DNA from 2 places in the Variovorax sp. YR752 genome. Region 2 is predicted to be linked to the other one. Evidence: predicted binding sites of a transcription regulator. Region 2 holds the regulator's gene; the other holds the start of a gene.
The links. The regulator HrcA, encoded in region 2, represses chaperone genes, less so after heat shock. The targets are predictions, from matches to a motif close to TTAGCACTCNNNNNNNNNGAGTGCTAA.
Positions count from the first base shown of each region.

Region 1: rpoH (RNA polymerase sigma factor RpoH) is a predicted target of HrcA. The motif match lies at 1,715-1,741, and genes of this name have one in related genera.

Region 1 is NZ_CALRZC010000017.1:34,258-37,659, forward strand. It holds gene AAG801_RS06280 (aminotransferase class IV family protein) at 1-591, opposite strand, end outside; gene AAG801_RS06285 (LysR substrate-binding domain-containing protein) at 716-1,633, shown strand; gene rpoH (RNA polymerase sigma factor RpoH) at 1,770-2,711, shown strand; gene AAG801_RS06295 (DNA alkylation repair protein) at 2,783-3,402, opposite strand, start outside.
Region 2 is NZ_CALRZC010000003.1:90,643-94,044, reverse strand. It holds partial or broken gene AAG801_RS01400 (AAA family ATPase) at 1-192, opposite strand, end outside; gene AAG801_RS01395 (NAD kinase) at 230-1,135, opposite strand; gene hrcA (heat-inducible transcriptional repressor HrcA) at 1,167-2,174, shown strand; tRNA gene AAG801_RS01385 (tRNA-Ile) at 2,210-2,286, shown strand; gene AAG801_RS01380 (efflux RND transporter periplasmic adaptor subunit) at 2,551-3,402, shown strand, end outside.

The sequences.
Region 1 (3,402 bases), on a different contig from region 2:
GCCGATAAGGATCTCGGCCTCGGGCCACACCACCGCCTTGCCGTCCCAGAAAGCCAGGTTCCAGATCGACGCCTCGCCGAGCCGGCCATGCCGGTCGAGAAAGGCCGCGTCGTCGAAGCCCTGCGCGGCGGCCTGGCGCAACAGCTGTGTCTTGGCACCTTCGCCGACGTGCTTCACCGACGGCAGGAAGCGCTCGTGTTCGATCGCGGCCAGGGTCAGCGGGCTTGCGGGGCCGTTGGAAGGCGGGCCGGTGCGGATCAGCAGCTCTGGCACCGCGTCGGCCACGGTGAACTCGCCGACCGGGGAGTAGACGGTGGCGGTCAGCGACAGGTCCGCCGGGCCGGCCGCCAACGCGGCCCGCAGGTGCGCGCGCACTGCGTCGTCGGGCAGCGCCTGGCCGAACAGGGTCTGCGAGGCGAAGCGCAGCCGTGCCAGATGGAGGTCGAGGCCCCGCACCCGGCCACCGCGCACCTGCATGGCCGTGAAATGGGCGTGGCCGGCGAAGGCCAGCGACGCCAGGGTCTCGGCGGGTGCGGGCTGGCCGTTGCGCCGCACGACGAAAGAGGAAGAAGAAGGGGCGCTGGCGGACATGGTTTCGTTGCTCCAGGAGGGGACCGTTGCGGATGGACCATCAAGTTCCCGAACTATCTCGCGTTGACTTCTCTCTGAGAAACGAATAGTTTTTGAGAAATCATCAAAAATCATTTGAAGATCGATGCACCCCCAACTGATCCCCGGCACCCGCGCCCTGCGCACCTTCGAGGCTGCCGGGCGGCACCTGAACTTCACGCGAGCCGCCGAAGAAGTCGGGCTGACGCCGGCCGCCGTGAGCCACCAGATCAAGGAGATCGAGGACCAGCTGGGCGTGCTGCTGTTCACGCGCACCAGCCGCAGCATCCGCCTGACGCCGGCCGGCGCCGTGTGGTTCGAAGCCACCGCCGATGCGCTCGACACCCTGCGCCGCGCCGCCGGCCGCGCCCGGCGCATGGCGCGCGGGGCGGCGACGCTGCGCGTGTCGACCAGCGCCCGCTTCGCGACCAACTGGCTGCTGCCCCGGCTGCCGCAGTTCCGGGCCGCGAACCCGGGGCTGGAACTGGGTTTCGACATCTCCGATGCCCTGCGGGATTTCGACGCCGATGACATCGACGTGGCGATCCGTTTCGGCAGGGGGCACGACGCGGGCACGCGCGCGCAGCGCCTGTTCGACACCGTGATCGTGCCGGTCTGCAGCCCCAAGCTGCTCACCAGCGGGCCCCCGCTGGCAACGCCGCGCGACCTGCGCCAGCACACGCTGTGCTACGTCGACTGGAAGACCGACGGCATGGTCTGGCCGAACTGGCCGATGTGGATGGCCGCCGCAGGCATCGACGGCTTCGACGACAGCCGCTGCATCGGCTTCGCCGACTCGAGCGACGTGGTGCGCGCCGTCACCGAGAGCGGCATGGTCGGCCTGGCCGACCTGGACATGATCACCGCCGACCTCGCCCAGGGCCGGCTGGTGCGGCTGTTCGACCTCGGCGTGCCCATGGCGGCGGGCTACGCCTACCACCTGGTCTACCCGGAAGGCAGCGCCCGGGACCCGCGCATCCTGGCGTTCCAGGACTGGCTGCTCGGACAAGCGGCACGGACTTGAAAAACGCCAAATGGCATACAAATATCCAGCAAATCGCGACAAAAGCTATCGCAACGATAGAAATGCAAGGGAACCCTTGGCTTAGCACTCCCTCTAACCGAGTGCTAATATGACCGCCACAAAGGAGTTTCCCCTGATGACAACGCTGTCTGGAGTCTCTGCCAACCAGCTGGCCGTCGCCAACCCATGGTCGATGGTCCCCCCGCTGGGCAACCTGGATGCCTACATTTCGGCCGCCAACCGCCTGCCGCTGCTCACGCTCGAAGAAGAGCAGGGCTTCGCACGCAAGTTGCGCGACCAGAACGACCTCGAAGCCGCCGGCGCGCTGATCCTGTCGCACCTGCGCCTGGTCGTCTCCATTTCCCGCCAGTACCTGGGCTACGGGCTGCCGCACGGCGACCTGATCCAGGAAGGCAACGTCGGTCTCATGAAGGCCGTGAAGCGTTTCGACCCCGACCAGGGCGTGCGGCTGGTGAGCTACGCCATGCACTGGATCAAGGCCGAGATCCACGAGTACATCCTGAAGAACTGGCGCATGGTCAAGGTCGCGACGACCAAGGCCCAGCGCAAGCTGTTCTTCAATCTGCGCTCGATGAAGCAGAGTTTCAAGGCCGACTCGGCCGCGGCCGACAACGGCACGCACCGGGAAACGCTGAGCCCCGACGAGGTCTCGCAGATGGCCACGCGCCTGAACGTGAAGCCCGAGGAAGTGCTCGAGATGGAAACCCGCCTGTCGGGCGGCGACGTGCTGCTCGATCCGGGTCCGTCCGATGACGGCGACGAAGGCTTCGGCCCGATCGCCTACCTGGCCGACGCCACGCAGGAACCGACCGCCTTGCTCGAATCGCAGCAGCGCGACCGCCTGTCGAGCGACGGCATCGCCACCGCTCTCGAGGCGCTGGACGACCGCAGCCGCCGCATCGTCGAAGAGCGCTGGCTCAAGGTGAACGACGACGGCTCGGGCGGCATGACGCTGCACGACCTGGCCGCGGTGTATGGCGTGAGCGCCGAACGCATCCGCCAGATCGAAGTGGCGGCGATGAAGAAGATGAAGAAGGCGCTGGCCGAGTACGCGTAAGCGTTGCGACCGCCCTCCTCCACGAAAAAGCCCGGCAGTGCCGGGCTTTTTTTCGTTCAGGGGGCGTCAGGTCAGGGTATCGATTTGGTCAACGTGCGCAACGCCCGCTTCGCGATGTAGCGGGTCTCGGCGGTGGGCGACTCGGCCACCCAGCGCGTGCACAGCGTCTCGACCCATTCGGGCTGCGTCTTGCTCGCGTCGTTGAGCCAGTTGGCCACCGAGTTCTGCACGTAGCGATGGCCGTCCGCGCGCAGCGGCTCCAGCAGCGGCAGCGCCAGCCAGGGCTCGGCCTTCAGCGCTTCGATCTGCGCGCACCACACACCGCGCGGGCGCGTGAGTTCACTGGCGAAGCGGCGCACGTTCGGGTCGGCATCGGTTACCCAGGGCTGCAGCAGCGCCAGCGCTTCGTCGAGCGAGCCGATGACACTGTCGCGCACCGCCATCCACGCGAACTCGCGCACGCCGAAGTGCGGGTCGGCGGCGAAACGGCGCACGGCGACGAGCTGCTCGGCGAGCGGCAGGTCCGACAGCGTGATCCACTGCACCGCCCAGCAGCGCGCGACGTCGCTCGCGTGCGTGGCCAGCCGGTGCGCCACGGCATCGCGCTCGGCGTGCGCGGCCGTCATGTCGTACAGCGCCCGCGCGATGTGGCTGTGGCGCTGCATGGGCTTGAACGCGGCCAGCATGGCGA
Region 2 (3,402 bases):
GTCGAGCCGCTCGGCGCCTTCGCGCACGGCGCCGGCGTCGGCGCGGTTGCCCAGCGCCAGTTGCAGCGCGTCGATCAGAATGGACTTGCCGGCGCCGGTTTCCCCGGTCAGCACCGTGAAGCCGGCCGACAGATCGAGTTCAAGGGACCGCACGATCACGAAGTCGCGCAGTGCGATGCGTCGCAAAGCCATCTCAGTTCGTCCTCAAGCGGGGGGCATGGTCCTTCATTCAGGAGCCCCCTTCGTTCCAATGGAGTTTTTTCCGCAGCGTGTCGAAGTAGCTCCAGCCGCGCGGATGAAGAAAGCGCACCCGGAAGTCGGAGCGGCGCACCACCACGCGGTCGCCGATGGCGAGCGAGGCGAGCGACTGCATGTCGAAATTGGCGCTGGCGTCGCGACCGCTCACCAGCTCGATCACGATTTCGTCGGCGTCGGGCAGCAGCACGGGGCGGTTCGACAGCGTGTGCGGCGCGATCGGCACCATCACCCAGCCCGGCACCGCCGGATGCAGCAGCGGCCCGCCGGCCGACAGCGCATAGGCCGTCGAGCCCGTGGGCGACGCGATGATCAGCCCGTCGGCGCGCTGGTTGGCCACGAAATGGCGGCCCACCGACACGCGCATCTCGACCATGCCCGAGGTGGCGCCGCGGTTGACCACCACGTCGTTCATCGCGAGCGCGTCGAACACCACGGCCTCGTCGCGGATCACCTGCGCGTGCATCAGGCTGCGGTGGTCTTCTTCGTATTCGCCGGCCAGCATCGGGATCAGCGTGGCCTGGTAGTTGTCCAGCGGGATGTCGGTGATGAAGCCGAGCCGGCCGCGGTTGATGCCGATCAGCGGGATGCCGTAGCACGCGAGCTGCCGGCCGATGCCGAGCATGGTGCCGTCACCGCCGACCACGAGGCCGAGGTCGCAGCGCTGGCCGATTTCTTCGACTGACAGCGCCTGGTAGCGCGGGTGCGGCGGCGCGTCGGTGTCCTCGCAGGACGAACGCTCCACGAACACCGTGCAACCCTGCGATTCGAGGAAGGCGCCAATGCCCTCCATCACGCCGTCGCGCGCATCGGCTTGCGCCCGGGCGCCGGAAGCCTGGTATTTGCCGATCAGGGCGACGTGACGAAAGCGAGAGGTCATAGCTAACAAATTACAACACTAAAATCTTGCAATGCTGGACGACCGTGCCAAGTTGCTGTTGAAGACGCTGGTCGAGCGTTACATCGCCGATGGGCAACCCGTCGGATCACGCACGCTCTCGCGTTCGGCGGGGCTGGATCTCTCGCCCGCGACCATCCGCAACGTCATGTCCGACCTCGAGGCGCTGGGGCTCATTGCAAGCCCCCACACCTCGGCCGGACGCGTGCCGACCACGCGCGGCTACCGACTCTTCGTCGACACCATGCTGACCGCGCAGCGCGAGCAGATGAGCACGCCGAGCCTGGCGGCCGACCAGCCGCAGAAGGTGATCGCCAACGCCGCCCACCTGCTGTCGAACCTGTCGCAGTTCGTCGGCGTCGTGATGGCGCCGCGGCGCGCCTCGGTGTTCAAGCAGATCGAATTTTTGCGCCTGTCGGAGCGGCGGCTGCTGGTGATCATCGTGTCGCCCGACGGCGACGTGCAAAACCGCGTGATCTTCCCCGAGTCCGACTACTCGCAGTCGCAACTGGTCGAGGCCTCGAACTACATCAACGCGCACTTCGCAGGCCTGACGATCGAGCAGGTGCGCGACCGGCTGCAATCCGAGGTCGAGAAGCTGCGCGGCGAAATTGCCGCGCTGATGCAGGCGGCGGTGCAGGTCAGCTCCGAAGTGCTCACCGATGCCAAGGCCGACGATGTCGTGATTTCCGGCGAGCGCAACCTGCTGTCGGTGACCGATTTTTCCAGCGACATGGGGCAGCTGCGGCGCGCCTTCGATCTTTTTGAAGAGAAGGCGCAGCTGATGCGGCTGCTCGACGTGTCGAGCAAGGCCGAGGGCGTGCGCATCTTCATCGGCGGTGAAAGCCAGGTCGTGCCCTTCGAAGAGCTGTCGATCGTCAGCGCCAATTACGAGGTCGACGGCCAGGTGGTCGGCACGCTGGGCGTGATCGGCCCGACCCGCATGCCGTACGACCGCATGATCCAGATCGTCGACATCACGTCGCGGCTGGTGAGCAACGCGCTGAGCTACCGCAAGTAGGTGGCCGCGCGCGGCGCATAGAATCGGGCCCGCGTGGGCCGTTAGCTCAGTTGGTTAGAGCAGCGGACTCATAATCCGTTGGTCGAGTGTTCAAGCCACTCACGGCCTACCACCACATTCCCCCTCTATAGACACTCCGATGAAGGCCGCACTGCGCGGCCTTTTTCTTTGCTGCCAGGGGCGCGCGAGCGCGGCCCACGGCCGCCGCCGATTTCACCTACGGCGAGCACAGGATTCCTTCAGGTTGCAACGCAACATCGAAGGCAGAATGCACCATTTGGGTGCAAATGTAACCAGCCGGGCGATCCCCCGTGCGCGTCGTACCGCACCGCGATTCCCGATGGCCATGACCCCGCTTTTCAAGCTTCTGCTTCCGATGTCCCTGCTCGCGCTCGCTGCATGCGGCGCCAAGCAGGCCCCCACCACCGATGACGCGCCGCCCGAAGTCGGCGTGGTCGCCCTGCACGCCAGTGATGTGGCCGTGCACACCGAGCTCTCGGGCCGCACGGCCGCTTACCGCGTCTCCGAGGTGCGGCCGCAGGTCAACGGCATCGTGCGCAAGCGGCTGTTCGAAGAGGGCGGCATGGTCCACGCCGGCCAGGTGCTGTACGAGATCGAGCCCGGCCCGTTCGAGGCCGCACATGAGCAGGCGCAAGCCGCGCTGGCCACGTCGCAGGCCACCATCGCCAGCCTGCGCGGCAAGGCCGATCGCTTCGGCGAACTGGTCAAGGCCAATGCGGTGAGCAGGCAGGAGCACGAAGAAGCGCAGGCCGCGCTGGTGCAGGCACAAGCCGGCGTGAAGGCCGCGCAGGCGGCCGTGAAGGCGGCGCGCATCAACCTCGATTTCACGCGCATCACCGCGCCCATCGCGGGACGCATCGGCCGCTCCGGCGTGACCGAAGGCGCGCTCGTGGCACCGGGCCAGGCGATGGCGCTGGCCACGATCCAGCGGCTCGACCCGATCTACGTCGACGTGGTGCAGTCGAGCCTGGAACTGACGAAGCTCAAGCGCCGCTTCATCTCGGGCGACATGGCGCCAGCCAGCACGAAGGTCAGCCTGCGCATGGAGGACGGCCTGCCTTACCCGCATGCCGGCACGCTGAAGTTCTCCGAAGTGAGCGTCGATGCGGCCACCGGTTCGGTCACGCTGCGCGCGGAGTTTCCGAACCCGCAAGGGCTGCTGCTGCCCGGCATGTACGTGCGTGCGCAGGTCGAGTCCGGCGTGGAG